2 regions of the Skermanella rosea genome follow, and region 2 is predicted to be linked to the other one. Evidence: predicted binding sites of a transcription regulator. Region 2 holds the regulator's gene; the other holds the start of a gene.
What was found. Region 2 encodes PhoB, which activates phosphate uptake and scavenging genes when phosphate is short. Its sites were predicted from a motif close to TNTCATAAAACTGTCA; they were not measured.
Positions count from the first base shown of each region.

Region 1 (15,648 bases), 1.7 Mb from region 2:
GCGCGGAGATCCTGCATGACCCCGCCTCGATCGATCCGGTGGTCGGGGCGAGCGGCGCGATCTCCGGCCTGCTGGCCGCCGCCGTCATGCTCCATCCCAAGGCGTGGCTGATCCTGGTCCTGCCGGGAAGGCGGATTTCCCTGCCCGTGCCTGTTTACGTGGCGCTCGGCGGCTGGCTCGGCATCCAGGGCCTGGAAGCGGTGGCCGGAGACCTGGAGGCCATGGTCGCCTGGTGGTCGCATCTCGGCGGTTTCATAACCGGAACGATCCTGGTCCTGCCTTTCCGGCATTTTCGCGGGCGGTTCGGTCTCCGGCCTTGACGTACGTCATTGTTCCCGGCGCCCCGATACGCTGATGTGGGGCGGGTATCCCGCAGCGAGACGAACCGGCACGATGGACCAGCATACCGTACTGACCCTGATCGACGCGGGCCTGCAGCAATGCGGGGTGGATTTCGGCCGCGACGGCGGGCTGTTCGCCAGCCTGTTCATGGCCGGCCTGGTCGGCGGCTGGTCCCACTGCGCCGGGATGTGCGGCCCCTTCGTCCTGGCCCAGGTCGCGACGCGGCTCGAAGGGGTCCCCGCCAGCCGGATGACCGAGTTCCACCGGCTGACCGGCGCCGCGGTCCTGCCGTACCATTTCGGGCGCGCAACGACATATGCGGGGATCGGCGCGGCGGCGGCGCTGCTGGCCGGCGGCATCGGCGCCGTGCCGGGCCTGCGCTGGGTCACCGGGGCGCTGCTGGTCTTCGCCGCGCTGTTCTTCCTGGTCCAGGCCCTGGGCGGCCTCCTCGGCCGGGCTCCCCGCTCGGGCAAGAGCTCCGGCGGCAGGGTCCGGCGCCGGTGGGCCGACCATGTGAGCGGTCTGGCCAAGCCGCTGTTCGGCCGGCCGACCGGCTGGCGCGGCTACGGCCTCGGGCTGGCGCTGGGCTTCATCCCCTGCGGGCTGCTCTATGGCGCGGTCGCGGTCGCAGCGGCCAGCGGCAGCCCGGTGGCCGGCGCCTTCGGCATGGTGGCCTTCGCCGCCGGCACGGTGCCGAGCCTGCTGGCGGTCGGGCTGGCCGGGCACGTGGCCGGGCGGAATTTCCGCGGCGTGGTCGCCCGGGTCGCCCCGCTGATCATGGCGGCCAATGCCGGCGTGCTCGGCTACATGGCCTGGCGTATGGTCGCCTGACACTGGCAGATCCCGTAACCCGATCCAAAGCATACGGCAAAAGGGTGTGAACTGCTTCGCACCCGCGACATATCCGTTGGTGCTACGGTTGTTGGGGTCGGCATGACCATGCGGCATTAAGACCGATCAAATGCCGAACTTTTTTGTTGCGGGATATGCCGGCAGCGCGCAACTTTCCTGCTCTGCGGCACATTTAAGCTGCGCTGCGGCTATCAATGGTTCGATAGTTCATATTTACGACTATGAAACAATTGCTACATCAAGCTGTTCGCAAGGGTAAGCGGCAACAAGTCGCAGGATCGCAGCGCAGCAAAAAACGAACGCCGCGGCGTCACTCAAACGGTGTATGTGAGGGGAATCTTGCTCTACCAGCTCTATGATCTCCAGCACGCGGCCTGGTATCCCGTACGCCTGATGGCGGAGGCCACCCAGACCGCTTTCCAGAATCCGTTCATGCCGGCCTCCTACACCCGGATCGGGCGCACGATCGCCGCCGGGGCCGAGCTGTTCGAGCGGACGACGCGGCGGTTCGGCAAACCGGAATTCGGCCTTCCGACCACCAAAGTCGATGGCGTCGAGGTGGCTGTCCGGGAAGTCCCCGTGCTTCGCAAGCCGTTCTGCGACCTGATCCATTTCGAGCGGGACACCGACAAGGTGCATCCCCCCGTGCTGGTCGTGGCGCCGATGTCCGGCCACCACGCCACCCTGCTGCGCGGCACGGTCCAGGCCCTGCTGCCGGAGCACGACGTCTACATCACGGACTGGCTCGACGCCCGCAAGATCCCGCTGTCACGCGGCAAGTTCGACCTGGACGACTATATCAGCTACCTGATCGAGTTCATGGGGCACCTGGGTCCGCACACCCATGTGATGGCTGTCTGCCAGCCGACCGTGCCGGTGCTGTGCGCGGTGTCGCTGATGGCCCAGAACGACGATCCGAACCAGCCCGCCAGCATGATCCTGATGGGCGGCCCGATCGACACCACGGCGGCGCCGACGGTCGTGACCGAGCTGGCCGAGAACAAGCCGCTGAGCTGGTTCGAGCGCAACGTCATCCAGACCGTCCCGGCCTATTACCCCGGCGGCCTGCGCCAAGTCTATCCCGGCTTCATCCAGCTCACCGGCTTCATGTCGATGAACCTGGACCGCCATGTGGGCGAGCACGTCAAGCTGTACCAGCACCTGATCCAGGGCGACGGCGACAGCGCCGAGCAGCACCGCAAGTTCTACGACGAGTACCTGTCGGTGATGGATCTCCCGGCGGAATTCTACCTCCAGACCGTCGAGAACGTGTTCCAGAAGCACTCTCTGCCCAAGGGCACCATGCAGTGGCAGGGCCAGCGCGTCGATCCCTCGGCGATCCGGCACACCGCGATGATGACGGTCGAAGGCGAACTGGACGACATCTCGGCCCCCGGCCAGACCCGCGCCGCCCACCAGATCGTCTCCAGCCTGCCGGCCGAGAAGCGCGGCGACCATCTGCAGAAGGGCGTCGGCCATTACGGCATCTTCAACGGCCGCCGGTGGCGCGAGCAGATCCTGCCGAAGGTCCGCGACTTCATGCTGACCCACGACACCTCCGGCCGCTTCGCGCCTCCGGCGTCGCAGCAGGTCGCGGCGGAGTAGGAAGAAGGAGGGGCGACGCCACGCCGCCCCTCCGGCAGCAATGCCTCAGAGCCTGCGGCCGCCCTGGCGGTCGAACAGGTGGACCTCCCCCGGCGTGATCGCGAAGTGCAGCGTGTCACCCGTCGCGACGCGGGCGCTGCCGGGCAGGCGGGCGAGCAGCGGATCGCCGCTCGATGCAAGGCGGGCATGGACCACGGTGTCGGCTCCCAGGGCCTCGACCAGTTCGACCCGTACGGCGATGTCGCCGATTCCCCGACCGCTCTCCAGCGTCAGATGCTCGGGCCTGATGCCCAGGGTGACCTCCCGGCCCGCGGCGCCGGCTATTCCCGTTTCCCCCGGCAGCGGCACGGCATGGCCGCCGTTCAGCTCGACCCCCGCGGCCGTCAGCCTGGCCGGCAGGAAATTCATCGCGGGCGACCCGATGAACCCGGCGACGAAGGTGCTGGCCGGCCGGTGATACACCTCCATCGGCGTGCCGATCTGCTCGGCGACGCCGCCGTTCATCACCATCATGCGGTCGGCGAGCGTCATCGCCTCCACCTGGTCATGGGTGACGTAGAGGCTGGTGATGCCGAGCCGGTCCTGGAGGCGGTTTATCTCCACCCGCATCTGGGTGCGCAGCTTGGCGTCCAGGTTGGACAGCGGCTCGTCGAACAGGAACACTTTGGGCTCGCGCACGATGGCGCGGCCCATGGCGACGCGCTGGCGCTGTCCGCCGGAGAGCTGGCGGGGGCGGCGGTCCAGGAAGGGCCGAAGCTCCAGGATATCCGCCGCCTTGTGGACCCGCTCCTCGATCTCCGGCTTGGACATGCCGCGGATCTTCAGCCCATAGGCCATGTTGTCGTAGACGGTCATGTGCGGGTAGAGCGCGTAGTTCTGGAACACCATGGCGATGTCCCGGTCCTTGGGCTCCAGGTCGTTGACCACCCGGCCGCCGATCGAGACCTCGCCCGCGCTGATCGTCTCCAGCCCGGCGACCATGCGCAGCAGGGTGGACTTGCCGCAGCCCGACGGCCCGAGCATGACCAGGAACTCGCCGTCGCCGACCGCGCAGTCGATCCCCTTGATCGCCTCGAAACCGCCCGCATAGGTCTTCCGCACGCCGCGGATACCGACTTCAGCCATTTTTCTTCACTTCTCCGAATCGACCAGGCCCTTGACGAACCAGCGCTGCATGAAGACCACGACGGCGATCGGCGGGATCATGGCGAGGATCGTGATCGCCATGATCAGGTTCCACTGCGTGTCCGCGTCCACGAACGAGATCATCTTCCGCAAGCCGATGATGATCGTGTTCATCTCGTTGTCGTTGGTGATGAGCAGCGGCCACAGGTACTGGGTCCAGCCATAGATGAACAGGATGACGAACAGCGCCGCGATGTTGGTGTAGGAGAGCGGCAGCAGGATATCCTTGAAGAACCGCATCGGCCCGGCGCCGTCGATCCGCGCGGCCTCGATCAGCTCGTCCGGGATGGTCATGAAGAACTGCCGGAACAGGAAGGTCGCGGTCGCCGACGCCATCAGCGGCAGCGTCAGGCCGGTGTAGGTGTCGATCAGCCCCAGGTCGACGATCACCTGGTATGTCGGCAGGATCCGCACCTCGACCGGCAGCATCAGCGTGATGAAGATCATCCAGAAGAACAGCATCCGGCCGGGAAAGCTGAAGAACACGATCGCGTAGGCCGACAGGATCGAGATGATGATCTTGCCGACCGCGATGGCGAGCGCCACGACCAGCGTGTTCAGCAACAGCCGGCCGACGCCGACGCCGCCGATGGTCCCGATGCCTCCGAAGGCGCCGCCGTAGTTCTCCAGGAAGTGCGGCCCCGGCACCAGCGGCATGGGCGGTGCCATGATCTCCGGCGTGGTCAGGGTCGAGGCGACGAAGGTGTAGTAGATCGGGAAGGCGACGATCAGGATGCCGAGGATCAGGATGAAGTGGGCGAGCAGAACGCCCAGGGGACGCCTTTCAATCATTGTGGGGCTCGATCATGCGTAATGCACCCTGCGCTCGACATATTTGAACTGGACGACGGTCAGCGCGATGACGATCACCATCAGGATCACCGACTGGGCGGAGGAGGCCCCGAGGTTCAGGTTCACGAAGCCGTCGTTGTAGACCTTGTAGACCAGGGTCTCGGTCGCCCGCGCCGGTCCGCCGCCGGTCACCGCGTGGATGATGCCGAAGGTGTCGAAGAAGGCGTAGACGGTGTTGACCACCAGCAGGAAGAAGGATGTGGGCGACAGCAGCGGGAAGACGATGGTCCAGAACCGCCGTCCGGGCCCGGCGCCGTCGATCGCGGCGGCCTCGATCAGGGATTTCGGGATCGCCTGGAGCCCGGCCAGGAAGAACAGGAAGTTGTAGCTGATCTGCTTCCAGGCGGCGGCGCCCACGACCATGGCCATGGCCTGGTTGCCGTTCAGCAGCGGGTTCCAGTCGAACCCGGCGCGCTGGAGCATCACCGCCAGCGTGCCCATGGCCGGGCTGAACAGGAACAGCCACAGCATGCCGGCGATCGCGGGGGCGACGGCGTAGGGCCAGATCAGCAGGGTCTGGTAGACGCCCTTGCCCTTGACCACCCGGTCGGCCATGACCGCCAGCAGCAGCGCCACCACCAGCGCCACGACGGCGACCGACAGGCTGAAGACGACCGTCACCTTCAGCGAGTTGATGTAGTTGGGATCGGACAGCACCAGCTCGAAATTGTCCAACCCCACGAAGCGGCTGCTGAAGCCGAAAGGATCGTCCCGGTAGAGCGATTGGCGGACCGCCTGGAAGGCGGGCCAGAAGAAGAACACCAGCGTGATGGCGATCTGGGGGGCCAGCAGCAGGTACGGCAGCAGCCGGTTGGGAAAGACGACGCGTCTTGACATGAAGATCCGTGAAAAGGGCGAGCGGAGCCGCGCCGTAGGTCGGCCTCGACCCGGAGGGGCGACGCCGACGCCATGCCGGAATGCCGGGGCATGGCGTCGGCGTTCGCCTTCGGCGAAGGCCGACCTACGGTGCGGGGATGGCCGCCGGGTTTACTGGTAGGCCTTGGCCGCTTCCTTGATCGCCTCGTTGGAGCGCCGGACGGCGTTGTCCAGCGCGGTCTTGGCATCCTGCCTGCCGTTCAGGAGGGCCTCGATCTCCTCGTTCTGGATGTCGCGGACCTGCGGCATGTTGACGAGGCGGATGCCCTTCGAGTTCTCGGTCGGCTCCTTGCCCATCATCTGCTGGATCGGGATCTCCCGGCCGGGGTTCTTCTCGTAGAACCCTTCCTTCTTGGTCGCCTCATAGGCGGCCATGGTGGCCGGCAGGTAGCCCGACACCTGGTGCAGCCTGGACTGGACTTCCGTCTTCGACAGGTAGGTGAAGAACTGGGCGACGCCCTTGTAGTCGGCGGCCGGCTTGCCGGCGAAGACCCACAGGGACGCGCCCCCGGGAACGGTGTTCTGCGGGGCTCCCGCCGCTTCCGGATAATAGGGCAGGTTGCCGGTGCCGAAATCCAGGCCGGCCTTGACCATGTCGCCGATGCCGCCCGACGATTCCGGCAGCATGGCGCATTCGCCGTTCAGGAACTTGGCCTTTGCCTCCGACGTGCGGCCGCCGTACTGGAAGGTGCCGTCCTTCTGAAGCTCCGCCAGGGTCGAGAAGTGCCGGATGTTGAGCGGGCCGTTGATCTTCAGTTCCGGCGTCAGGCTGGTCAGGCCGTTCTGGTCGGTGGCGTAGGGCAGGTTGTTCCAGGCGCTGAAGTTCTCCAGGTGGATCCAGGTCGGCCAGGTCGTGGTCATGCCGCAGGACTGGCCCGAAGCCTTGATCTTCTTGGCCGCCTCGAAAACTTCCGGCCAGGTCTTGGGCGGCGCCTCGGGGTCGAGGCCGGCCTTCCGGAAGCTCGCCTTGTTGTAGTACAGGATCGGCGACGAGCTGTTGAACGGGAAGGACAGCATGGTGCCGTCGGCGGCGCTATAGTACGAGACGATGCCCGCCAGGTATTTGGACTTGTCGAAGCTCTCGCCGCCTTCCTTCATCACCTCGGCGACCGGCTTGATCGCGCTGCGCGCACCCATCATCACGCCGGTGCCGACGTCGAACACCTGGATGATGTGGGGCGGCTGCCGGGCGCGGAAGGCCGCGATGCCGGCGTTCAGGGTCTCCGGATAGGTCCCCTTGTAGACGGGGACGACCTTGTACTCGCTCTGCGTGGCGTTGAATTCCTTCGCGAGGTTCTCGACCGTCTCGTTGTTGGCGCCCGACATGGCGTGCCACCACTGGATCTCGGTCTGGGCGTGCGCGGGGGCCGTGCCGGCGACCGTCATGGCAAGAAGGGCGAACGCCGAAACGGCGATCGTCGCGTGGATGCGCTGCATTTGTCTCGTCTCCCGATTTTCACGATGGGCCAAATGGTTAGCCCTCCGCTATGTCTCCGCCGTGACGGTTCGATTAAGCTTCGATGACCATCCGCCGGTTGAGACGCATTCTAAACTTCTTTTCAGGGTTACGCCAGATCGCTGCGCACGCGGCGGACCGCCCGCCGCCATCCGTCGTACAGGCGCGTGCGGTCGGCCGGCGGCATGGCGGGCTCGAACAGCCTTTCCCGCTGCCAGGCGGCGGCGACGCTGTCGAGGGAGGCGTACACTCCCGTACGCAGGCCCGCGAGGTATGCCGCTCCCAGCGCCGTCGTCTCGGTCACGATCGGGCGTTCCACCGGCAGTTCCAGGATGTCGGCCAGGAACTGCATCAGCCAGTCGTTCCGCACCATGCCGCCGTCCACGCGGAGCGCGCTGGGCCGGGTGCCGCCGTCGGCCGCCATGCATTCCATCAGGTCGCGGGTCTGGTAGCAGACCGCCTCCAGCGCCGCCCGGACGATATGGCTGATGCCGGTGTCCCGCGTCAGCCCGATCAGGGCGCCGCGGGCGTCGGGGTCCCAGTAGGGCGCTCCCAGCCCGGTGAAGGCCGGCACCATGTAAACGCCCTGGGTATCGGGCAGGTCGTTGGCGTGCCGTTCCGAGGCCGCGGCGTCGGCGATCACCCTGATGCCGTCGCGAAGCCACTGCACCGCGGCCCCGGCCACGAAGATCGAGCCCTCCACCGCGTAGGCGGGCTTGCCCTCCAACCGGTAGGCCGTCGTGGTCAGCAGCCGGTTGGTCGAGCGCACCGGCTTGTCGCCCACGTTCAGCAGGGCGAAGCAGCCGGTGCCGTAGGTGCTCTTGATCATGCCCGGCTCGAAGCAGGCCTGCCCGACGGTGGCCGCCTGCTGGTCGCCGGCCATCCCGGTGATCGGCACGGGAGCCCCGATGAAGTCGGCTTCCGCCATGCCGAAGTCGGCGCTGTTGTCGAGCACGCGCGGCAGCAACGCCCGAGGAACGCCGAACAGGCGCAGCAACTCGTCGTCCCAGTCCTGGGTGTGGATGTCGAACAGCAAGGTGCGCGAGGCGTTGCTGGCGTCGGTCGCGTGGACGGCTCCGCCGGTCAGGCGGAACAGCAGGAAACTGTCGATGGTGCCGAAGCACAGCTCGCCGCGTTCTGCCCGCGCGCGGGCGCCGGGCACGTGGTCGAGCAGCCAGCCCAGCTTGGTCGCGGAGAAATAGGGATCGATCAGCAGGCCCGTGCGCTCCGCCACCAGCGCCTCGACGCCGTCGGCGTGGAGCCGGCGGCAGGTCTCCGCCGTGCGGCGGTCCTGCCAGACGATCGCGTTGTGCAGGCCCTCGCCGGTCGCCCGGTCCCACAGGGCCGTCGTCTCGCGCTGGTTGGTGATGCCGATCGCCGAGATGCCGTCCGCGGTCAGGCCCGCCTCCTCCAGCGCAGCGCGGCAGACCACCGTGGTGTCGCGCCAGATATCCTCCAGGTCGTGCTCGACCCAGCCGTCATAGGGATAGAACTGGCGAAGCTCGCGCTGCGCCGTGGCGACCGGCAGCCCTGCGCTGTCGAACACGATCGCCCGGGTCGAAGTGGTGCCCTGGTCGATGGCGAGCACATGCACCGCCTTTTGCGCCATTATATCCCCCCGTCGATTGTTGTTATTGGTGGTCCATTCTCCACCTTCGCTGAAGCCGACTGTGGATGACCGCGCTCCGAAGTGTCAATGGCGCGTGAACGCCGGCTGGTTTTGCGGACGCAAGCCGATTTGGCCATTGGAAACCCTTGCGCTAGTATCCGCGCCCCTGCCACCGCCGAGGCCATGATGGTTGACGAGAAGCCCTCGAACCCTGAACTGGAAGACCTGATCCATCACCTGCAGGAGATGCGCCAGGTCGACTTCCGCGGATACAAGCGGACCAGCCTTCAACGGCGGATCCAGCAGCGGATGGCCGAGGTCGAGTGTCCGGACTACGCGACCTACCGCGCGCTGATCGACAGCGACCCCAAGGAAGTCTCGAACCTCCTCAGCACCGTGCTGATCAACGTGACGTCCTTCTTCCGCGATCCGGACTCCTGGAGGGTGCTGCAGGAGGAGGTCGTTCCGCAGATCATCGAGCGCAGGAAGGACAAGCACCCGATCCGGATCTGGAGCGTCGGTTGCGCCTCCGGACAAGAGCCCTATTCGGCGGCCATGCTGTTCGCCGAAGCGCTGGGCATCGAGAATTTCTGCCGGTCCGTGAAGATCTATGCCAACGACCTGGATGAGGATGCGCTGCGGACGGCGCGGCTCGCCACATATGTCCCGCGCGATGTCGAGGGCGTGCCGCCTGCTCTGCTCGACAAGTATTTCGAACGCTCCAGCAACCACTATGTCTTCCATCGCGAGTTGCGGAAGTGCGTCATCTTCGGGCGCCACAACATCGTGCATGATGCCCCGATTTCCCGCGTGGACCTGCTGATCTGCCGCAACCTGCTGATTTATCTGGATACCAAGACCCAGGCCGCCGTCCTGCCCAGGCTGCATTACGCGCTGAACACCGGCGGCTTCCTGTTCCTCGGCAAGGCCGAAACCCAGCTCGCCCGGTCCAAGCTGTTCGAATCGGTCAATCTAAAGAGCCGGATCTTCAAGAAGGTCGGCCAGGAATGGCAGCGCAGCCTCGGCGGAAGCCTGGCCGTCACGACGGAGAACAACCCGGTGCGCAAGGTCAACCAGAACCGCCTGCTGGAAGCGATCGTGGACTGCAGCGCCACGGCCTACCTGGCGGTCAGCCCCCAGGGCCACGTCCTGCTCGCCAACACCATGGCCCGGCGCCTGCTCGATATCGGGCCGGGGGATATCGGCAAACCCTTCCAGGATCTCGCCATATCCTATCGCCCGACCGAACTGCGCAGCCGCATCGACGAGGTACAGATCACGAACCGCTCCTTGCGGCTGGACAATCAGAATTATCACCGCCCGCCGGCGGATCCGATCTGGCTGACGATCGACATTTCTCCGATCCATGGCGAGGACGGGCAGCTCATGGCGACCCTGCTCGGGTTCAATGACACCACGCGGGCCCGCCTGCTCCAGCGGGAGCTGGAGGTGACCCAGGAAACGCTGGAGACCACGGTCGAGGAGCTGCAATCGTCCAACGAGGAACTGGAGACCACCAACGAGGAGCTTCAGTCGACCAACGAGGAGCTGGAGACCACCAACGAGGAGCTCCAGTCGACCAACGAGGAGCTGGAGACCACCAACGAGGAACTGCGCTCGACCAACGAGGAGTTGGAGACCACCAACGAGGAGATGCGCCGCCAGTCCGAGGAGACGGCCGAATACCGGCTCTATTCCGAAGCGGTCCTGCGCAGCATGGACAACGGGATCATCGTCCTCGACTGCGACCTGAGGGTGAAATCCTGGAACCGCTGGAACGAGAACACCTGGGGCCTGCGGAGCGAGGAGGTCATCGGCCAGCGCCTGGGCAGCCTCGACATCGGGCTGCCCCTGTTCAAGCTGAACGCCGAGATGCGGCAGGTCCTGGACCAGCGCGAGGCAGTGGAGTCGATCGAGTTCAAGGCGATCGATCGGCGTGGCCGCACGCTGGATTGCCGTTTCCGGATACTGCCCCTGGCGTATGGCACCAATGATCTTCGCGGCCTCGTCCTGCTGATCGACGACGTCACCGATCTCCGCCGCACGCAGGATTTCAACCTGTATCTCGGCCGCATCATCGGCGAATCGCTGAACGAGGTCTATATCCTGTCGCCCGATACCCTCCACTTCCAGCTGGTGAACAGAGGCGCCGAGCGGAAGCTGGGCTATCCGCTGGACCAGCTCAAGCAGATGGCCCTGACGGAACTGATGCCCGAGGTTTCCAGCAAGAGGCTGCGCGAGCTGCTGGCGCCGCTGATCTCCAAGGAGAGCGAGGAGGTCGTCTTCGAGACCGTTCTCGATGCGCGGCACCGCGGCCCCTATCCGGCCGAGATCTGCATGCAGTACCTGCACGACGAGGATCCGCCCATCCTGATCGCCATCGTCCACGACACGACGGAGCGCCAGCAGCTCGAACTGGCCGACGGTGCCCGGGAGCAGGGCGGAATGCCCTGAGCGGATCAGCCGGCCGGAGCGTCAGTCCGCTTCAGGCGTGACTGCGCCGGCGGGCGACTGGTTGGACAGGACGGTCCGCAGCACGTCGACATGGCCCCGGGCCTCCTCCGCCGCCGTCGTCCATTTCGCGGCCGCGTGATGCTGGCCCTGCGCCGTGGCGTTCTCCGCCATCCGCTCGAACAGCTTGATGCGTTCGTGGTGGGTGCGGAGCGCCATCCCGAGGGCCTGCTCGAACGCTTCGCCCTGCGCCTCGGCCAGCGTCGCAGGGCTGTATGCGTGGCCGATATGGCAGCGGAACCGGAGCAGGGGGCCGTCCATCACTTCCATCATCGCCCCGCCGCAGTCCGGGCAGGTGATCAGGGCGGGGCGGCCCGATATGGAGTTGTCACTCGTCTCTTCGATCATGGCGATCATTTCCTGCTCGGCGATGCGGGCTTCCAGCTCGATGTCGGCCGGTATCGGCGGCTGCGGTCCGGCGGGTTCCAGGGACAGCCGGCGAATGAGATCCGCCAGCCGCTCCAGGGGAAGGCAGTGGTCGACCGCGACCTTCTGCATGGCATGGCGCGGCATGTCGGGCCAGGCGGCATCGTCCGGATCCTGGACCGCGGCGATGCCGCCGCAGCGCTTCACCGCCAGCAGCCCGGCCGTTCCGTCGTCAAGGGTGCCGGTCAGCACCAGTCCCACGACCCGCGAGCCGTAGGCCGCCGCCGCCGAGCGGAACAGCGGGTCCGCGGCCGGCCGCGTCCTGTTCTCCTTCGGTCCCCTCCTGACCAGCAGATAGCCTTGCCTGACCAGGAGATGCCGGTCGGGCGGCGCGACGTAGATGTGGCCGGACCGGATCGCGTCTCCTTCCGCCGGATGGAGCACCGGCAGGGACGCGGTACGGCCCAGGATCGCGGGCAGCATGCTCTTGGCGCCGGGGCTGACATGCTGGACGATGAAGATGGCGCTCCCGAGATCCTTCGGCAGACCTGCGCACAGGATCTGCAAGGCGCTCACGCCGCCGGCCGACGCCGCGATGACGACGATGTCCCGCCTGTGGGCCTGTTCCATGCGATATCACCTCGATGCGTGCATGTCTCGGCACGCCCTTGCGGGTTTGGACTGTCGGGCCACGACGCCCATACTCCCATATTCCTCACGCCGCGTCGCCATGGATGGCGTCCTCGCCTGTTGTCGAATGTCATGAAGTGTCGAGACATCATCGTCGTGGGGGCCTCGGCCGGCGGCCTCAGGGCGCTCCAGATTTTCGTCGGTGGCTTGCCGCAGGACCTTGCCGCAGCCGTGTTCATCGTCCTGCATATCGGCGCGCGGCGCAGCGCCGCGTCGCGGATCCTGAATTCGTCGAGTCCGCTGCCGGTCGCCGAAGCCATCGACGGCGGAGAGATCCGCAACGGGCACATCCATGTGGCGCCTCCGGATCACCATCTCCTCCTCGAACCCGGACACATGCGGCTGACGCGTGGCCCGCGGGAAAACCGGACCCGCCCGGCGGTCGATCCGCTGTTCCGATCGGCCGCCGAAGCCTATGGCCCGCGGGTCGTCGGGATCATCCTGTCCGGAACCTTGAGCGACGGCACCGCCGGCTTCAGCGCGATCAAGCGGTGCGGCGGCGTCACCGTGGTGCAGGACCCGGATGAGGCTGAATATCCTGGCATGCCGAGCAATGCGTTGCGCTATGTTGGGGCCGACCATTGCATGCCGGTCGGGGATATCCCCGAACTCGTCGTCCGCCTGTCGGGCACAGGCCAGGCCAAGGCTCCGGAAGGTATGCAGGAGCACGGCGAGAGCATGCAAGCACCAGAAAAGGATGACGAGGTGACAGGCAGATACGAAATAGGGCAGCCGGTTTCACTGACCTGCCCGGGTTGCGGCGGCTCGTTGAAGGAAACAATGGTCGGGCAGTTGCCTTACTATACCTGCCACATCGGTCATCGTTTCGCGATCGCCGACATGGATGCCGGCCAGGTCGAGAAGCTTGAGCAGTCGTTCGAGATCGCATTGCGAACCTTGAACGAGCGTGCCGCGCTGTGTCGGCGGATGGCCGAAATGGCACTGGACAATGGGCATAACCTTTCCTCGCGACGCTGGGACGAGGCAAGGGCGGAAGCAGAGGAAAAAGCGAAAGCGCTGCAGCGCTTTCTCGAGCAGGGCTGGATCAGGGCGCCCAGTGCCGAAGAGGCTGGCATCTGAAGATCCTGGCGGGGAAATTCGGTATGTTCTAATAAATTTCATCTCATCCGGCAGAAAATTCAGCTTCTGCGGCAATCGTGCCCGACTTGATTGCCATGGATGTAAATATTTCTTAGGCTAGATTGCTAAATTGAATTCGGTGACGGATCATGAATGGACCTCGGCAGCAGTCCGACGAGCTGGTGGAACTACGCCATCGCCAAGCGGCGACCGGTCAGGAAAACGAACAGCTCCAGACCGCGCTCGAAGACATGACGAGGCGTCTCGATGCCCTGGCCGAAGAGAATTCCTCGCTGCAGGCTGAGCGGAGGGAATTGATCAACGACAATGCCCATCTGCGCCATCTGTTGGCACAGAGCCACGCGCGTTATCTGGAAGCCCAGGTGTCGGTCGGCCGGAACGCTCGGCGCCCCCAGACAGGGCTGGAGGGCGAGATATCGATCCTGAACGAGGAACTGCAGGTTTCCCTGGAGGAGCTTCAGGTCACCGCGGAAGAGCTGGAAAACGCCAATGCCGCCTTGCGGCTGGCCAACGAGACGCTGGAAAAGCAGGTGGCGGAGCGGACCGCCAGCCTGAACCTCGCCGTGGCCGAGCGTGACGCCCTGATCGGCCGCAAGGACCTGCTGATCCGCGAGGTGGACCATCGGGTCAAGAACAGCCTGCAGATGGTCATGAGCCTGCTTCGGATCCAGGCGCGCAGTGCCGCCGATGCCGCCACCCGGCAGGCCCTGCAGACCGCGGTGATGCGCATCCAGGCGATCGCCCAGGTCCACAGCATGCTCTATGCCCGCAACAGTGCCGAAGGCGTCGCCTTCCACGAGTACCTGGACGAGATCTGCACCTTCCTCGGCGAGACCCTGGGCGTGGATGGCCGCCGGCGGAGGCTGGAGGTCGAGGCCGATGCCATCGAGGTTCCGACGGACCTCGCGGTTCCGCTGGCGCTGATAACCGCCGAACTGGTCACCAACGCCTTCCGCCATGCCTTCGCCGACGAGGCCGGCAGCGTCCGGGTATGTTTCCGCCGCTCCGCCGGAGGCGGAGTGGAACTCACGGTCGCCGACGACGGCTGCGGCCTGCCCCCGGATTTCGACTGGTATCGTGGCAGTGGCCTGGGCTTGCAGGTGGTGAAGGCGATGGCCGAACAGGTCGGGGGCCGCCTGGACGTCGCCCGGCAGGACGGCACCCGCTTCACCCTGAAGCTGCCCCTGCCCATGACGCCATGATCCGGCATCTGGTTGGCGTAAAATGGTTGTCGCCTACAGGCGGCCCGCGCCCACGGCTATTCGGCACGGTGATTGCCGCCTCAATCAGAGGGTGCTTTTTTGGTGGAGCGTTCCTCCGTTCATCGTCATGACCGGGCTTGGCCCGGTCATCGCTTGCAGGCTTCATCAGCGTCGCCGTGCAGGGAGATACCCGGATCAAGTCCGGGCATGACGATAAAGGGAAGACAAAATATCTTTAACATCACATTCAGGTTGATTGGCAAGTACCGTGCCGGACAGCCGTGGCCTCCGTCAGGAAATCGTGCGGATATCGAGAGAGGTGGGATGCTGACTCTTGAAGAAATGGTGGCAAGTGGGCAGCGGATTACCACGCTGTTTCAGAACCACCCCAATCCTGCCGGCGAACGCCCGGCCAACGCCAAGCTCCTCGAACGTCTCGATGAACTGAAGGGCATGCAGTCGCTGCAGAGTCGTAAACTTGAGCGGAGGGTTGCGCTTGGATAGTTCCTGGCGAACCGCCGGACCATAGCAAGGCCTCGGATCTTCCGAGGCCTTTGCTTTTGGTGCCGCGGGTTCCCCAGGCTATGCGTCGGCGCCGGCCCACAGCATGTAGTTGGTGTCCAGATCGCGCCGGCTGATCGAGAACTCGTCCCGCAGCGGGTTATAGACCACGCCGGTGATGTCGCGCACCTTGACCCCATGGGGGCGCAGTCCCGCCGCCAGTTCCGAGGGCTTCAGGAACTTGCGCCAGTCATGCGTGCCGCGGGGGAGCCAGCGGAGCACGTATTCGGCCCCGACGATCGCCAGCGCGAAGGACTTCGGCGTGCGGTTGATGGTCGCAAGGAACAGCATGCTTCCCGGATCCCCGCCCGGCTTCATCAGGGTGCAGAGGGAACGCAGGAACAGCGGCACGTCGGCCACGTGCTCGACCACCTCCAGCGCCAGCACCACGTCGAACCGTTCCCCGGACTCGGCCAGGTCCTCCGCCGTCGTGTGGCGGT
Region 1 is NZ_CP086111.1:4,397,093-4,412,740, reverse strand. Features, by position in the region: gene JL101_RS20615 (rhomboid family intramembrane serine protease) at 1-320, shown strand, start outside; gene JL101_RS20610 (sulfite exporter TauE/SafE family protein) at 394-1,173, shown strand; gene JL101_RS20605 (polyhydroxyalkanoate depolymerase) at 1,534-2,799, shown strand; gene JL101_RS20600 (sn-glycerol-3-phosphate import ATP-binding protein UgpC) at 2,845-3,924, opposite strand; gene ugpE (sn-glycerol-3-phosphate ABC transporter permease UgpE) at 3,931-4,776, opposite strand; gene ugpA (sn-glycerol-3-phosphate ABC transporter permease UgpA) at 4,789-5,673, opposite strand; gene ugpB (sn-glycerol-3-phosphate ABC transporter substrate-binding protein UgpB) at 5,824-7,149, opposite strand; gene glpK (glycerol kinase GlpK) at 7,278-8,777, opposite strand; gene JL101_RS20575 (CheR family methyltransferase) at 8,961-11,231, shown strand; gene JL101_RS20570 (chemotaxis protein CheB) at 11,253-12,284, opposite strand; gene JL101_RS20565 (chemotaxis protein CheB) at 12,405-13,424, shown strand; gene JL101_RS20560 (sensor histidine kinase) at 13,574-14,647, shown strand; gene JL101_RS20555 (hypothetical protein) at 14,972-15,151, shown strand; gene ubiG (bifunctional 2-polyprenyl-6-hydroxyphenol methylase/3-demethylubiquinol 3-O-methyltransferase UbiG) at 15,230-15,648, opposite strand, start outside.
Region 1: a site for PhoB is predicted at 7,212-7,227, ahead of ugpB (sn-glycerol-3-phosphate ABC transporter substrate-binding protein UgpB). Genes of this name have one in related genera too.

Region 2 (15,648 bases):
AGTCGAGGGTCGTCGCGGAGAACCTGCAGCAGCTCGGCATGCTGGAGGGCGTGCCCGTGACCGTGCTGGCCCTGGGCTTCCTGCTGGTGCTGGCCGGCATCGTCTTCCGCGGCATCCGCGAATGCATGTGGCTCAACGTCGTGTGCACCACGGTCGAGGCGTTCGGCCTGATCCTGGTCATCGCGGTCGGGTTCAGCTACTGGGGCTCGGTCGACCTGCTGGAAACGCCGCCGCCGTCAGATGCGGCCAGTGGGGCGACCGGCGGGTCATCGGGCGGCGTCGGCGGCATCACGGCGCTTCTGGTGATGCAGGGGGCGGTCCTGACCTTCTTCTCCTTCATCGGGTTCGAGGACTCCATCAACGTCGCGGAGGAGGTCAAGAACCCCCGCAAGGTCCTGCCCTGGGGCATCATGCTGGCCATGGTCGCGGCGACGCTGATCTATATCGCGGTCTCGATCACCGCCGTCTCGGTCGTGCCGTGGCGCGACCTGTCCAGCGCCGCGGGGCCGCTGACCGAGGTGGTGGCGCGGGCGGCGCCCTGGTTCCCGCCGGTGGCCTTCCTCGGCATCACCGTCTTCGCCGTCACCAACACGGCGCTGCTCAACTACGTAACCGCCTCCAGGCTTGCCTATGGCATGGCCCAGCAGGGGCTGCTGCCGCGCGTCCTGCGCCGGGTCCACCGGACGCGCCGGACGCCCCACATGGCGGTGCTGGTCCTGCTGGCGATGATCACCGGCCTGGCCCTGCTGGGCGACATCACCCAACTCGCCTCGGCGACCGTGCTCCTGCTGCTGCTGGTGTTCTCGATCGTCAACGGCGCCCTGGTGATCCTGAAGCTCCGGCCCGGCGAACCCGCGGGGGGCTTCGAGGTGCCGATCTTCGTGCCGGCCCTGGGCGCCATGGTCTGCGCGGCCCTGCTGGTCAACCGCTTCGCCACCGGGGACTGGCAGGCACCGCTGATCGCGGGCGCCATCCTGGCCGGCATCCTGGGCCTCTACGCCCTGATGCGACCCCGGCACGTGGAGGAGGACGACCTGGCCGCGGCGGCGCAGGCGGAGCCCGCGGAATGAGGGCGGCCCGTTCTTCCCGCCCCTATTCCGCCCGCCCTCATTCCTCCCGGTATCCCTTGTCGCGCATGCATTTGGCGAAGATCTCCCGGCGATAGGAGAATTGCGGGGTCTCCGGGCTGGGACGGCGCGGATAGCCCCGCAGCTGCATCTTGACGTCGACCTGCTCGGCGCATTCGCTCTCGGCGACGGATTGGGCGCTTCGGGTGGGCTCCCACCGCGTCGCATTGTCGCTGCCCGAGCAGCCGCCGAGGATCAGCAGGGCCGCCGCTGCCGGGGAAAACGCATTCCGGATCATTGTTTCTCCTTGCCGCGGCCTGTCCCGAAGATGCTTAACCAACTAACGGTTAATCGCCGCCCCGGGCAATCCAGTCATGCGATTACAACCGTCTTGCGGAGCGATTTCACTATGATACCGTTCACCACAAGATAACAGGCCTACCTCCCCCTGCCTTTCGTCATGGGTGACAGGGGAAGATCCGGCCGCCACCACGATCGCCCGCGGCCCAGTCCCTGCGCCGGCCGCTGGCCGTCCATGAGGAAACGTATGTCCGACCAAGACAAGCGCGTGACCGAGGAGGAAGCTCTCCTGCTTCACTCCAGCGGCCGCCCCGGTAAGCTCGAGATCGCCCCGACCAAGCCGCTGACCACCCAGCGCGACCTGTCGCTGGCATATTCGCCGGGCGTCGCCGTGCCGTGCCTGCGCATCCAGGAAGATCCTTCGACCGCCTACGACTACACGGCCAAGGGCAACATCGTCGCGGTGATCTCCAACGGCACCGCGGTGCTGGGGCTGGGCGACCTGGGCGCGCTGGCGTCGAAGCCGGTGATGGAGGGCAAGGCCGTCCTGTTCAAGCGCTTCGCCGACGTCGACGGCATCGACCTGGAGGTGGACACCTCCGACGTGGACGAGTTCATCAACTGCGTGCGCTTCCTGGGGCCGTCGTTCGGCGGCATCAACCTGGAGGACATCAAGGCGCCGGACTGCTTCATCATCGAGCAGCGCCTGCGCGAGGTGATGGACATCCCCGTCTTCCACGACGACCAGCACGGCACCGCGATCATCGCCGCCGCCGGCCTGATCAACGCGCTGCACCTGACCGGCCGCCGGATCGAAGACATCAAGATGGTGATCAACGGCGCCGGTGCCGCCGCGATCGCCTGCGTCGAGCTGTTCAAGTCCATGGGCCTGCCCCATGACAGCGCGATCCTGTGCGACACCAAGGGCGTGATCTACCAGGGCCGCACCAACAGCATGAACCAGTGGAAGTCGGCGCACGCGGTCAGGACCGAGGCGCGGACCCTGGCCGAGGCGCTGGAAGGCGCCGACGTGTTCCTGGGGCTGTCGGCCAAGGGCGCCGTCACCCAGGACATGGTCAGGTCCATGGCCGCCAAGCCGCTGATCTTCGCGCTGGCCAACCCCGACCCGGAGATCACCCCGGAGGAGGTGCGCGCGGTGCGGTCCGACGCGATCATCGCGACCGGCCGGTCCGACTATCCCAACCAGATCAACAACGTCCTGGGCTTCCCCTACATCTTCCGCGGGGCGCTCGACGTGCGCGCCTCGACCATCAACGACGCGATGAAGATCGCCGCCGCCCGCGCCATCGCGGCGCTCGCGCGCGAGGACGTGCCGGACGAGGTGGACGCGGCCTATTCCGGCCGCCGGCTGCGCTACGGCTCGGAATACATCATCCCGGTGCCGTTCGACCCGCGCCTGATCGTGACGATCCCGCCGGCGGTGGCCCAGGCCGCGATGGAGAGCGGCGTCGCGCGCAAGCCGATCATCGACATGACCGGCTACCGCAACGGGCTGCGCACCCGGCTCGACCCGACCGCCGACAGCCTCCAGCTGATCTTCGAGAAGGTCAAGGCCAACCCCCGGCGCGTCGTCTTCGCCGAGGGCGAGGAGGAGCGGGCGATCCGCGCCGCCCTGGCCTACCGCGCCGCCGGCTACGGCACGCCGATCCTGATCGGCCGCGAGGAGGTGATCCGCGACCAGGTCGTGGCGCTGGGCCTGTCGCCGGAGCAGACCGGGCTGGAGATCCACAATGCCCGCCTGTCCGACGCCAACCGGCGCTATACCGACTACCTCTACCGCCGGCTCCAGCGCCGGGGCACGCTGCACCGCGACTGCCAGCGGATGGTCAACCAGGACCGCAACGTCTTCGCGGCGCTGATGGTCGCCCAGGGCGACGCCGACGCCATGGTGACCGGCCTGACCCGAAGCTTCGCGACCTGCTACAAGGACATCACCCTGGTGATCGACCCCCGGGCCGGCCAGCGCGTGTTCGGCGTGTCGGTGGTGGTGACCCGGAAGCGCACCGTCTTCATCGCCGACACCACGGTGAACGAGCTGCCGACCACCGAGGAATTGGCGGAGATCGCGGTCCAGACCGCGGCCAAGGCGCGCCAGATGGGCCACGAACCCCGAGTCGCGTTCCTGTCCTTCTCCAATTTCGGCCAGTACATGCGCGGGCGTGCCGAGCATGTGCGGGACGCGGTGGCGCTGCTCGACCAGCGGCGGATCGACTTCGAGTACGACGGCGAGATGTCGGCCGACGTGGCGCTCGACCACGACCTGATGAAGCGGCTCTACCCGTTCTGCCGCCTGTCGGGTCCCGCCAACGTGCTGGTCATGCCGGCGCTGCACGCGGCCAACATCGGGGCCAAGCTGCTGCAGAAGATGGGCGGCGGCCAGTTGGTCGGCCCGCTGCTGATAGGCCTGGACAAGCCGGCGCAGGTTGTCCAGATGGGCGCGTCCGTGTCGGACATCGTCAACGCGGCGGCGCTGGCGGCGCACGACTCGCTGCAGTGGTGACCGGTTTCCGGGACCGGGCCCCTCCCACGCGGGAGGGGTCCTTATCTTGCCCGGAGATTAATCTTTTGTGACGCATGTCCCTGCGGGCATGAAACGGTGTAATGTGTGGTCTAGTAACGACCGTTCATTGCTTGCGCCCCGCCCGCCCCGTGCCATCATGCCCTCACCGGTAGTCCCGACGACGATACCGCTCCTTCTCGGCGGACCCCTGGTGCTGGCGCTCGGCATCGTCCTGCTGGGGCTCGCCGCGGTGGGCGCCATCACCTGGGGCGCCGCCGCGGTGGGGTTGCTGTCCGCGGTCGCGGCGGCGGCGCTGGCGACGCGCGTCTACCGGCGCGACGCCGCCGACGTCGCCACGTATCTCCAGTCCCTGGGGGAGGCCGGGGGCGCCGTCCCCATGCCCGAAGGACTTTCACCGACCGCCCGCCTGCTCGCGGCGTCGGCCTCCAGGACCCACGGCGAGTGGCTGGAGCGTGGCGAACGGTTGCGCGCCGGGCTCGAAGCCAACGAGCAGATCCTCGAGGCGCTCCACGACCCGCTGATCCTGATCGCGTCGGACCGGCGGGTGACGCTGGCCAACATGGCGGCGCGCGGCCTGTTCGGCGACCGCATGGCCGACCGCGACCTGGCGGCGACGCTCCGCAACCCGCACCTGCTGGGCGCGGTCGACGCCGTGCTGGCCGGCGGCGCCTCGCGCATGGTCGAGTTCACCCTGCCGGTTCCGGTGGAGCGGGTGTTCGAGGCGCGGGTCAAGCCGTTCCGCCGCGACGGGTCCACCATCATCATCCTGACCCTGCACGACATCACCGCGATCAAGCGGTCGGAGCAGATGCGCGCCGACTTCGTGGCCAATGCCAGCCACGAGCTGCGCACGCCGCTCGCCACCCTGCTGGGCTTCATCGAGACCCTGCGCGGCCCGGCGCGCGACGACGCCGAAGCGCGCGACCGCTTCCTGGGCATCATGCACGACCAGTCCGGCCGCATGTCGCGGCTGGTCAACGACCTGCTCTCCCTGTCCAGGATCGAGCTGGACGAGCACACGGCACCCACCGGCCGGGCCGACCTGGGGCGCCTCGCCCGCGGCGCCGTCGCGGCGCTGGAGCTGAAGGCCGCAGCACGCCGCATCCGGCTGCACCTGGACCTGCCGGACCGGCTGCCCCCGGTCACCGGCGACGAGGACCAGCTCGCCCAGGTCCTGCAGAACCTGATCGACAACGCGGTCAAGTACACCCGCGACGGCACCGAGGTGCGGATCGCCCTGGCGCTGGTCGAGCCCGGCGGGGGCGGGCCGGCGAGCGCCGTGGTGCCGCTTCCCGCCGGGGGCCGGCGCGCGGCGCCCATGGTCTCGGCCTCCGTGTCCGATTGCGGCGAGGGCATCGCCCGCATGCACCTGCCGCGCCTGACCGAACGGTTCTACCGGGTGGACCCCGCGCGCAGCCGGCAGCTCGGCGGCACCGGCCTCGGCCTCGCGATCGTCAAGCACATCGTCAACCGCCACCGCGGCCGCCTGACGATCGAGAGCGATGTGGGAAAGGGCAGCACCTTCACGGTTTTCCTCCCGGTCGCGGCCGAGGAAAAGGCCGCCGATACCCGCAGGGCAGGCGGCTCCGCGGCATAGTCGCCTCCCGGTCGCGGGTGTCATCAAACTGTCATTCCACCGTAGTAATTGTATCGCCGATCGCCGTTAAGGTCCGCGCCGAAGCCGCAGGTACTCAGGTGCTGCGGGAAAACAGGGCTTTTGGTCCGTATTTTGGCGAATTGGCTGGAGGATTAGATCGTGATCAACAAGAAGCTCGCCGTGGCGGCGCTCGCCGCCCTCGCTTCGACCGTCGCGCTGACGGGTGGCGCCCAGGCCCAGGGCCGCGACCAGATCCGCGTCGTCGGCTCGTCCACGGTGTTCCCCTTCACCAGCGCGGTCGCGGAGACCTTCGGCCGGACCGGCAAGTTCAAGACCCCGGTCGTCGAGTCCACCGGCACCGGCGGCGGCATCAAGCAGTTCTGCGCCGGCGTCGGCGTCCAGCACCCGGACCTGACCAACGCGTCCCGCCGCATCAAGAAGACGGAACTGGAAAGCTGCGCCGCCAACGGCGTCACCACCGTCAGCGAGCTGGAAGTGGGCTTCGACGGCATCGTCTTCGCCAACTCCAAGGCCGCGACGAACACCGACTACACCATCAAGCAGCTCTGGCAGGCGCTCGCCAAGCAGGTCGTGGTGGACGGCAAGGTCGTCGCCAACCCCTACAAGACCTGGAACCAGATCGACCCGTCCCTGCCCAACAAGGAGATCGAGGTGCTCGGCCCGCCCCCGACCTCGGGCACCCGCGACGCCTTCGTCGAGCTGGTGATGGACGTCGGCTGCAACCAGTTCCCGGAAGTCAAGGCCCTGCCGGCCGACCAGAAGAAGGCGGTCTGCGAGCAGGTCCGCGAGGACGGCGCCTATGTGGAAGCCGGTGAGAACGACAACCTGATCGTCCAGAAGCTGGTCGCCAACAAGGACGCGTACGGCATCTTCGGCTACAGCTTCCTCGACCAGAACATGGACAAGCTGCAGGGCGCCAGGATCAACGGCGTGGCACCCGAGCTGGACAACATCGCGGACGCCAAGTACCCGGTCGCCCGCTCCATGTACGTGTATGTCAAGAACCAGCACGTGGACGTCATCCCCGGCGTCCGCGAGTTCTTGGCCGAGTACACCAGCGAGAAGGCGTTCGGCGAGGACGGCTACCTGGAGGCCAAGGGCCTGATCCCGCTGCCCAAGGCCAAGCGCGAGAAGGTCCGGACCGGCATCCTGAACCTGACCCCGGTCACGATGTAATCGTCCGCTCCCCGGCTGCCGGCGCCTTCCGCGCCGGCAGCCGGGGAGTTTCCGGCAGACAGTCGCCCTCAAATCCCGACGGGTCCCGATGTCAGTATCACTCTTCCTAGCGGTTCTCGCCGTGCTGGCGTTTGTGGGATTCCAGCTCGGCAAGTCCCGGGCGGTCGTCACGGCCGGCGGCAAGCTTTCCAGGCTGCACTCCGTGCCGTCCTATTACGGCCTCTACGTCGCCCTGTGGGTCGGCCTGCCGGCCCTGATGCTGTTCGCCCTGTGGACCGGCCTCGAAGGGTCGATCGTGGACGGCATGGTCCGCTCCAGCCTGCCGGCCGCCATGGCGGGATTGTCGCCGCAGGAAATCAACCTGATCATGGTCGACATCCACAACTTGGCCTACGGCAACATCACCAGCCGCGTGCCCGACCCGGCCCTGCTGGCGGCGGCGGAGCACTACAAGGGCCTCCGGGAGATCGGCAACGGCGCCCTCGCCGTCGTCATGCTGGCCGTCGCCTGCGCCGGCCTCTACTACGCCCGGCAGCGGATCGAACCCGGCCTGCGCGCTCGCAACCTGGTCGAGAAGGTCGTCAATATCTTCCTGATCCTGTGCTCGCTGGTGGCGATCCTGACCACGGTCGGCATCGTCCTGTCGCTGCTGTTCGAGGCGATCCGGTTCTTCACCAAGGTGCCCCCGGCCGAGTTCCTGTTCGGCCTCCATTGGAGCCCGCAGACCGCGATCCGCGCCGACCAGGTGGCGTCCGACGGGTCGTTCGGCGCCGTGCCGCTGTTCACCGGCACCCTGCTGATCGCCTCGATCGCCATGGTGGTCGCGGTGCCGCTGGGCCTGATGAGCGCCATCTACATGTCGGAATACGCGCCGGCCAAGGTGCGCGGCACGGTCAAGCCCGTCCTGGAGATCCTGGCCGGCATCCCGACGGTGGTCTACGGCTTCTTCGCCGCCCTGACCATGGCGCCCTTCGTGCGCGACGTGGGCCAGAGCTTCGGGCTCGGCGTCAGCTCGGAGTCGGCGCTCGCCGCCGGCGTCGTGATGGGCGTCATGATCATTCCCTTCGTCAGCTCGCTGTCGGACGACATCATCAACGCGGTGCCCCAGTCCCTGCGCGACGGCTCCTACGGGCTCGGCGCCACCAAGTCGGAGACGATCCGGCAGGTGGTGCTTCCGGCGGCGCTTCCCGGCATCGTCGGCGGCGTCCTGCTGGCGGTCAGCCGCGCGATCGGCGAGACCATGATCGTCGTGATGGCCGCCGGTCTCGCCGCCAATCTGTCGGCCAACCCGTTGGACGCGGTCAGCACAGTCACCGTCCAGATCGCCACCCTGCTGGTCGGCGACCAGGAGTTCGACAGCGCCAAGACCCTTTCGGCCTTCGGCCTCGGCCTCGTGCTGTTCACCGTCACCCTCGGCCTGAACATCATCGCCCTCCGGGTGGTGCAGAAGTATCGGGAAAAATATGACTGACATCATCAGCACACCCCGGGCGGCCGCGCCGTACCAGACCGACGACTTCGCCGCCCGGCTGAAGAAGCGCTACGCCGCCGAGCGGCGCTTCAAGATGTACGGCATGGCCGCGATCGGCGTGGCGCTGGCCATGCTGGCGGTCCTGCTCGCCAGCATCGTGGCCCAGGGTTACACCGCCTTCGCCCAGCACGACTTGGCGCTGGAGGTCTATTTCGACCCGGCCGAGATCGACCCGCAGGGAACCCGCGACCCGGACACCCTGTCCAACGCCAACTACGCGGCCCTGGCGCGCAACGCGCTGCTGGCGGTCTTCCCCGAGGTGGAGTCCAGGACAGACCGGCGCCGGCTGACCGCCATGATCAGCAACGGCGCCGCGTTCGAGCTGCGCCAGATGGTCATGGACGACCCGTCCCTGATCGGGACCCGCAAGTCCGTGAACCTGGCCCTGGCGAGCGACTATGACCAGCTCCTCAAGGGCAACATCGACCGTCGTGTGCCGGAGACCGACCGCAAGGTGACCGACCAGCAGATCGCCTGGATCGACAAGCTGGTCGCCAACGGCAACATCGTGAACGGCTTCAACTGGCGGCTCTTCCTCAACGGCGACAGCCGCGACCCTGAGCTGGCGGGCCTGAAGGCGGGATTGGTCGGCTCGCTGCTGACTCTGATGGTGACGCTCGGCCTCGCGATCCCGATCGGCATCTCCGCCGCGGTCTACCTGGAGGAGTTCGCGCCGAAGAACAAGCTGACCGACCTGATCGAGGTCAACATCAACAACCTCGCGGCGGTGCCCTCGATCGTGTTCGGCCTGCTCGGCCTCGCGGTGTTCCTCAACGTCTTCAACATGCCCCGGTCGGCCCCGGTGGTCGGCGGCATCGTGCTGGCGCTGATGACGCTGCCGACCATCATCATCGCCGGCCGCGCGGCGCTGAAGGCGGTTCCGCCGTCGATCCGGGAGGCGGCGCTGGGCGTCGGCGCCTCGCCGCTCCAGGTGGTGACCCACCACGTGCTGCCGCTCGCGATGCCCGGCATCCTGACCGGCGTCATCATCGGCATGGCCCACGCGCTCGGCGAGACGGCGCCGCTCCTGATGATCGGCATGATCGCCTTCATCGTGGACACCCCCTCGGGCTTCGGCGACGCCGCGACGGTGCTGCCGGTGCAGATCTTCATGTGGGCCGACAGCCCGGAACGCGGCTTCGTCGAGCGCACTTCCGCCGCGATCATGGTCCTCCTGGCCTTCCTGATCGCGATGAACGCGATCGCCGTCGTCCTGCGCAAGCACTTTGAAAGGCGTTGGTAAATGACCGCCCATACACAAATCGGCCGAACACAGACCGGAACCAGCGCCATCCCCGGCGTCGAGGCGCGCTCCGCCGCCGGCATCCTGGCCGGCGCCGCGAACAAGATGGATGCCAAGCAGGTCAAGGTGTACTACGGCGCCAAGCAGGCGCTGAAGGGCATCGACCTGGCGATCCCGGAACGGCAGGTCACCGCGCTGATCGGCCCGTCGGGCTGCGGCAAGTCCACGTTCCTGCGCTGCCTCAACCGCATGAACGACACGATCGGCATCGCCCGCATCGAGGGCCTGATCACGCTGGACGGCCAGGACATATACGACCGCGAGATCGACCCGGTCCAGCTCCGCGCCCGGGTCGGCATGGTGTTCCAGAAGCCCAACCCGTTTCCCAAGTCGATCTACGACAACATCGCCTACGGTCCCCGCATCCACGGCCTCGCCAGCCGGCGGGAGGAGATGGACGAGATCGTCGCCAAGAGCCTGCAGCGCGCCGGCCTGTGGAACGAGGTGAAGGACCGCCTGAAGGAACCGGGCACCGGCCTGTCCGGCGGCCAGCAGCAGCGCCTCTGCATCGCCCGCGCCATCGCGGTCAGCCCCGAGGTGATCCTGATGGACGAGCCGTGCTCGGCCCTCGACCCGATCGCGACCGCCCATGTGGAGGAGCTGATCGACGAGCTGCGGGAGAACTACACCATCGTGATCGTCACCCACAACATGCAGCAGGCGGCCCGCGTCTCCCAGCGGACGGCGTTCTTCCACCTGGGCGACATGGTCGAGGTGGGCGACACCGAGGAGATCTTCACCAATCCCCGCGACGAGCGGACCCAGGGCTACATCACCGGCCGCTACGGCTGATCCGGCCCGCCGGCTTGATCGGCGGGACGTCATTCGGGATAATCGGGCAATTCAGGGAAGCGGCGCATGAGCAACGAGCACATCGTCAAGTCGTTCGCGCAGGAACTGCAGCGGCTGGCGAATCTGATCACGCAGATGGGCGGCGTCGCCGAGGCCCAGGTGGAGGCGGCCGTGCAGGCCGTGGTCCGCCGCGACACGACCATCGCGGCCCAGGTGATGCAGTCCGACCTCCGGGTCGACGGCTACGAGCGGGACGTCGACGCGGAGACCCTGCGCCTGCTGGCGCTGCGCCAGCCCATGGCGTCCGACCTGCGCGAGATCGTGTCGGCCCTGAAGATCGCCGCCGACCTGGAGCGGATCGGCGACTACGCCGCCAACATCGCCAAGCGGTCGATCGCCCTGGCCCAGGTGCCGCCGGTCCGCCCGGCCGCGGCGATCCCCCGGATGGGCCGGCTGGTCCAGGAGATCATGAAGGACGTGCTCGACGCCTTCATCGAGCGCGACGTGGAGAAGGCGGTCGCCGCGCGCCGCCGCGACGAGGAGCTGGACGACCTCTACACCAGCCTGTTCCGCGAAGTGCTGACCTACATGATGGAAGACCCGCGCAACATCACCCCCTGCACGCACCTGCTGTTCATCGCGAAGAACCTGGAGCGGATCGGCGACCACGCGACCAACATCGCCGAGACGATCCATTTCCTGGTGATCGGCCATCCGCTGACGACGGAACGCCCCAAGGGCGACGAAAGCAGCTATGCTGTCGTCACCCCCGGGACGGAATCGCAGGGCTAGTATTGGAACAAGGCATCCCATGAATTCGGCGCTGAAACCCCTCGTCCTCATCGTCGAGGACGAGGCGGACCTCGTAACGCTCCTCAAGTACAATCTGGAGAAGGAAAGCTTCCGCACCCTCTCCGCGGGCGACGGCGAGGAGGCCCTGCTCCTCGCCGCCGAGCAGACGCCCAACATCGTCCTGCTGGACTGGATGCTGCCGCTGATGTCCGGCCTCGAGGTGTGCCGCCAGATGCGGCGCAATCCCAAGACCCGCGACATCCCGATCATCATGCTGACCGCCCGCGGCGAGGAGGCGGACAAGGTCCGCGGCCTCAATTCCGGGGCCGACGACTATATCGCCAAGCCCTTCTCTCCGACCGAGCTGGTCGCCCGGATGCGCGCCGTCCTCCGCCGCGCCAGCCCCGGCCTGGCGGAGGAGCTGCTGCGGTTCAACGACGTGGTGATGGACCTCGCGGCCCACCGGGTGCGCCGCCAGGGCCGCGACATCCACCTGGGGCCGACCGAATTCCGCCTGCTGCGCCATTTCATGCAGCATCCCGGCCGGGTTTTCTCGCGCGAGCAGCTGCTCGACCTGGTCTGGGGACACGACGTCTATGTGGAGCCCCGCACCGTCGACGTGCATATCCGCCGGCTGCGCAAGGCGCTGAACGAGGAAAACGACAACGACCTGATCCGCACCGTCCGCTCGGCGGGCTACGCGCTCGACGTGAAGGGCGGCGGCGCCTGATCCCGGTCCTGGAGACACCCCGGCTGGTCCTGCGCCCGCTGGAGCTTTCCGACGCCGGCGCGGTCCAGGACGTCTTTCCCCGGTGGGAGATCGTGCGGTTCCTCGCCGGCCATGTCCCGTGGCCCTATCCGGCCGACGGCGCCCTGTCCTACATCCGGGACGTGGCGCTTCCCGCCATGGAGCGGGGAACGGAATGGCACTGGTCCATCAGGCCCCGGCCGGATCCGGACCGGCTGATCGGCGTCATCAGCCTGATGGACAAGCCCGACGACAACCGCGGGCTCTGGCTCGACCCCGCCTGGCAGGGGCGGGGCCTGATGACGGAGGCAAGCGCCGCCGCCATCCATTTCTGGTTCGAAGCCCTCGGCCGGCCCGTCCTCAGGGTCCAGAAGGCCGAGATCAACCTGCGCTCCCGCCGGCTGTCGGAGCGCGACGGCATGCGGCTGGTCGGAACCCATGACAGGGATTTCGTCTCCGGCCGCTTCCCCGCCGGGATCTGGGAAATCACCCGGGAAGAGTGGCGCCGCCGGTAACCGGCCGGCGGAGTCAGACGAACAGCATGTTGCCGTCGCCGGGCGCCCCGTTCAGCAGCGTGACGACGCCGCCGGTCACCACCGGCACGTCGTCGCGCAGGGCGGACGCGTCCAGGCCGATCGCCTTCAGCGCCATCTCGCAGACCATCACCGTGACGCCCAGGGCGACGCAGGCCTCCAGCAGTTCCTCGAACTCGGCGAGGCCGCTGCGGCCGAAATGGGCGTTGCGCTCCTCCGGCGACGAGCCGTCGTCGGCAGGGTCCAGCCCGCGCCAGCCGCCGCCGGCCTTCAGCGCCAGGACCGCCCGTCCGGTGAAGAACAGGGTGGCCTTGCGGTTGGTCGCCGCCGCGGCGCTCGCCATCACCAGCGCGTAGTGGACCCGGTCGAACCCGCCGGAGAACACCACCAGCGACAGCGTCGAAGCCCCGCTCATGGCAGGGCTCCCTCAGGCCCGGACGGGTGCCCGGACAGGTCCGTGATGGTCGGATGGTGCCCGCACAGCGGGCACTCCGGATCGGGCTGGACCCGGACCTTGTGGAAGCTGGTGTGGAGCGCGTCGTACATCAGCAACTGCCCCGACAGGCTGTCCCCGACGCCGAGCAGCTCCTTCAGGACCTCGATCGCCTGGATCGAGCCGACGGCGCCGGCCAGCGCGCCCAGCACGCCGCCCTCGGCGCAGCTCGGCACCAGCCCGCGCGGCGGCGGTTCGCGGAAGATGCAGCGGTAGCAGGGGTTGGGACCGCCCAGATAGGATTTGAAGGTGGAGATCTGCCCGTCGAACCGCAGCATAGCCGCCGATACCAGCGTCCGGCCGCCGAGATGGCAGGCGTCCGCCAGCAGGTACCGGGCGGCGAAATTGTCGGTTCCGTCGGCCACCACGTCGTAGTCGGCGATCAGCCCCATGGCGTTGGCCGCGGTCAGCCGCTCCCGGTGGATTTCGAGCCGGACGTCCGGGTTGATGGCTTCCAGCCGCGCCTTTGCGCTCTCCACCTTGGGCGTCCCGATCGCGGCGGTGTCGTGGATGATCTGGCGCTGCAGGTTGGACAGGTCGACCACATCGGGGTCGATCACCCCGAGGACACCCACCCCCGCCGCCGCGAGATAGAGCAGGAGCGGCGATCCCAGCCCGCCGGCCCCTACCACCAGTACCCGCGACTTCAGCAGCACCTCCTGCCCGATGCCGCCGACCTCCGGCAGGATGATGTGGCGGGCGTAGCGCTCGACCTGCGCGTCGGTAAAATCCATAAGGTGCTGACCTGGTGTTTGCTAGTTTCCGCCCGCCGGTCTCCAGCGGGAAGGGAACACTTCCGTTTCATCCTGGCCGGACTTCTTCCCGTCAGTTTGCGCGTGGATGCGCGGGTCAAGCCCGCGCATGACGAAAAAGGAGCCAGCCGGACCCGCCCGTCACCGGACCCACATGCCAAGGCCTCCCAAGCACGGGAGGCAGGCGAAGGCTCCCTTTTCCGTCATGGCCGGACTTGATCCGGCCATCCACGCGCGAACTTCCTCCTGGAAGAAACCCGACTTCTGCCTTACTCCAGCCCCTCGAACAGGGCGGTCGACAGGTAACGCTCGGCGAACGACGGGATGATCACGACGATCAGCTTGCCCTCGTTCTCCGGCCGCTGGCCGACCTCGATCGCCGCCGCCAGCGCGGCGCCCGACGAGATGCCGACCGCCAGGCCCTCGACCCGGGCCGCCTTGCGGGCGGTCTCGAAGGCGCGCTGGTTGGAAATGCGCAGCACCTCGTCGATCAGGTCCTTCTTCAGGATGTCGGGCACGAAGCCGGCGCCGATGCCCTGGATCTTGTGCGGGCCGGGCAGGCCGCCCGACAGCACCGGGCTGTCCTCCGGCTCGACCGCGATGACCTTGAAGTCGGGCTTGCGCTGCTTGATCACCTCGCCGACGCCGGTCAGCGTGCCGCCGGTGCCGACGCCGCTGATCAGGATGTCGGCCTTGCCGGCGGTGTCGCGCCAGATCTCCTCGGCCGTGGTGGCGCGGTGGATCGCCGGGTTGGCCGAGTTCTTGAACTGCTGGGTGATGAAGGCGTTGGGGGTCGACTCGACCAGTTCCTCGGCCTTGCGGATGGCGCCCTTCATGCCTTCGGACGCGGGCGTCAGCTCCAGCTCGGCGCCCAGCAGCTTCAGCATCTTGCGGCGCTCGACCGACATGCTCTCCGGCATGGTCAGGATCAGCCGGTAGCCCTTGGCCGCGGCGACGAAGGCCAGCGCGATGCCGGTATTGCCCGAGGTCGGCTCGACCAGGGTGGTCTTGCCCGGCTCGATCTTGCCCTCGGCCTCGGCCGCCTCGATCATCGCCAGCCCGATGCGGTCCTTGACGCTGGACAGCGGGTTGAAGAATTCGAGCTTGCCGACGATGTCCGCCTTGACCCCGTACTCGGAAGCCAGCCGCCGGACGCGGACCAGCGGCGTCGCCCCGATCGTATCCAGGATGCTGTCGTAGATCCTGCCCCGGAATTCAGGTCCGTGTTCTGGAGCCGCCATGGTATTCCACCCTTCGCAACTGTTAAATCTTGGAAATCACAGATAATCCAATCTAATATCTCGGACCCGGATTTTAAATGCTGAAATCGATCTTGGCGTGGGTTTCGCTCTCGATGCCGGCCTGGTTGGCGCGCAGGCACAGGTCCTCGATCGTGATGTCGTCGAGCTGGGTCATGCAGTCGTCCTGGAGCTGCAGCCAGATCGGCCGGACGACCTTCAGGCCGAGGATCGACCCGGTCGGCTCCTCGACGGGATCGGTCGCGGTCTCCATGGCGCGGACCACCCGGACGATCTCGCCAATGCTGATCCGCCGCCGTTCCCGGGCCAGGCGGTAGCCACCGCGCGGACCCCGCACCCCCGCCAGCACCCCGGCGCGGACGAGTTGCTGGAGCACCTGTTCCAGGTAGCGCTTCGGGATTCCCTGGCGGCGCGTGATCTCGCCGCTCTGCACCGGCTCGCTGCCGGCATTGTAGGCGATGTCGAGGACCGCCTCGATCGCGAACATCAGCTTCTTCGAGATGCGCAGCATCAGTCTTGTCCTTTTTCGTCCACGCCGGCCCTGTCCGTCCCGGCCGTCCCGGTAGACCCGAAACCGCCGGTGCCGCGGGCGCTCTCCTCCAGGGTCTCGGCGAGGTCCCAGGCGACCCGGGTGTAAGGGGCGATCACCAATTGGGCGACGCGCATGCTGCGCTCCACGGTGAAGGGCCGTTCCCCGTGATTGATCAGGATGACGCCGACCTCGCCGCGATAGTCCGCGTCG
Region 2 is NZ_CP086111.1:6,074,847-6,090,494, forward strand. Features, by position in the region: gene JL101_RS28465 (APC family permease) at 1-1,070, shown strand, start outside; gene JL101_RS28470 (hypothetical protein) at 1,108-1,365, opposite strand; gene JL101_RS28475 (NADP-dependent malic enzyme) at 1,615-3,888, shown strand; gene JL101_RS28480 (ATP-binding protein) at 4,046-5,506, shown strand; gene JL101_RS28485 (PstS family phosphate ABC transporter substrate-binding protein) at 5,666-6,703, shown strand; gene pstC (phosphate ABC transporter permease subunit PstC) at 6,792-8,174, shown strand; gene pstA (phosphate ABC transporter permease PstA) at 8,167-9,477, shown strand; gene pstB (phosphate ABC transporter ATP-binding protein PstB) at 9,583-10,329, shown strand; gene phoU (phosphate signaling complex protein PhoU) at 10,396-11,121, shown strand; gene phoB (phosphate regulon transcriptional regulator PhoB) at 11,141-11,851, shown strand; gene JL101_RS28515 (GNAT family N-acetyltransferase) at 11,890-12,384, shown strand; gene JL101_RS28520 (DsrE family protein) at 12,398-12,817, opposite strand; gene JL101_RS28525 (HesA/MoeB/ThiF family protein) at 12,814-13,629, opposite strand; gene cysK (cysteine synthase A) at 13,917-14,888, opposite strand; gene JL101_RS28535 (RrF2 family transcriptional regulator) at 14,962-15,417, opposite strand; gene dut (dUTP diphosphatase) at 15,417-15,648, opposite strand, start outside.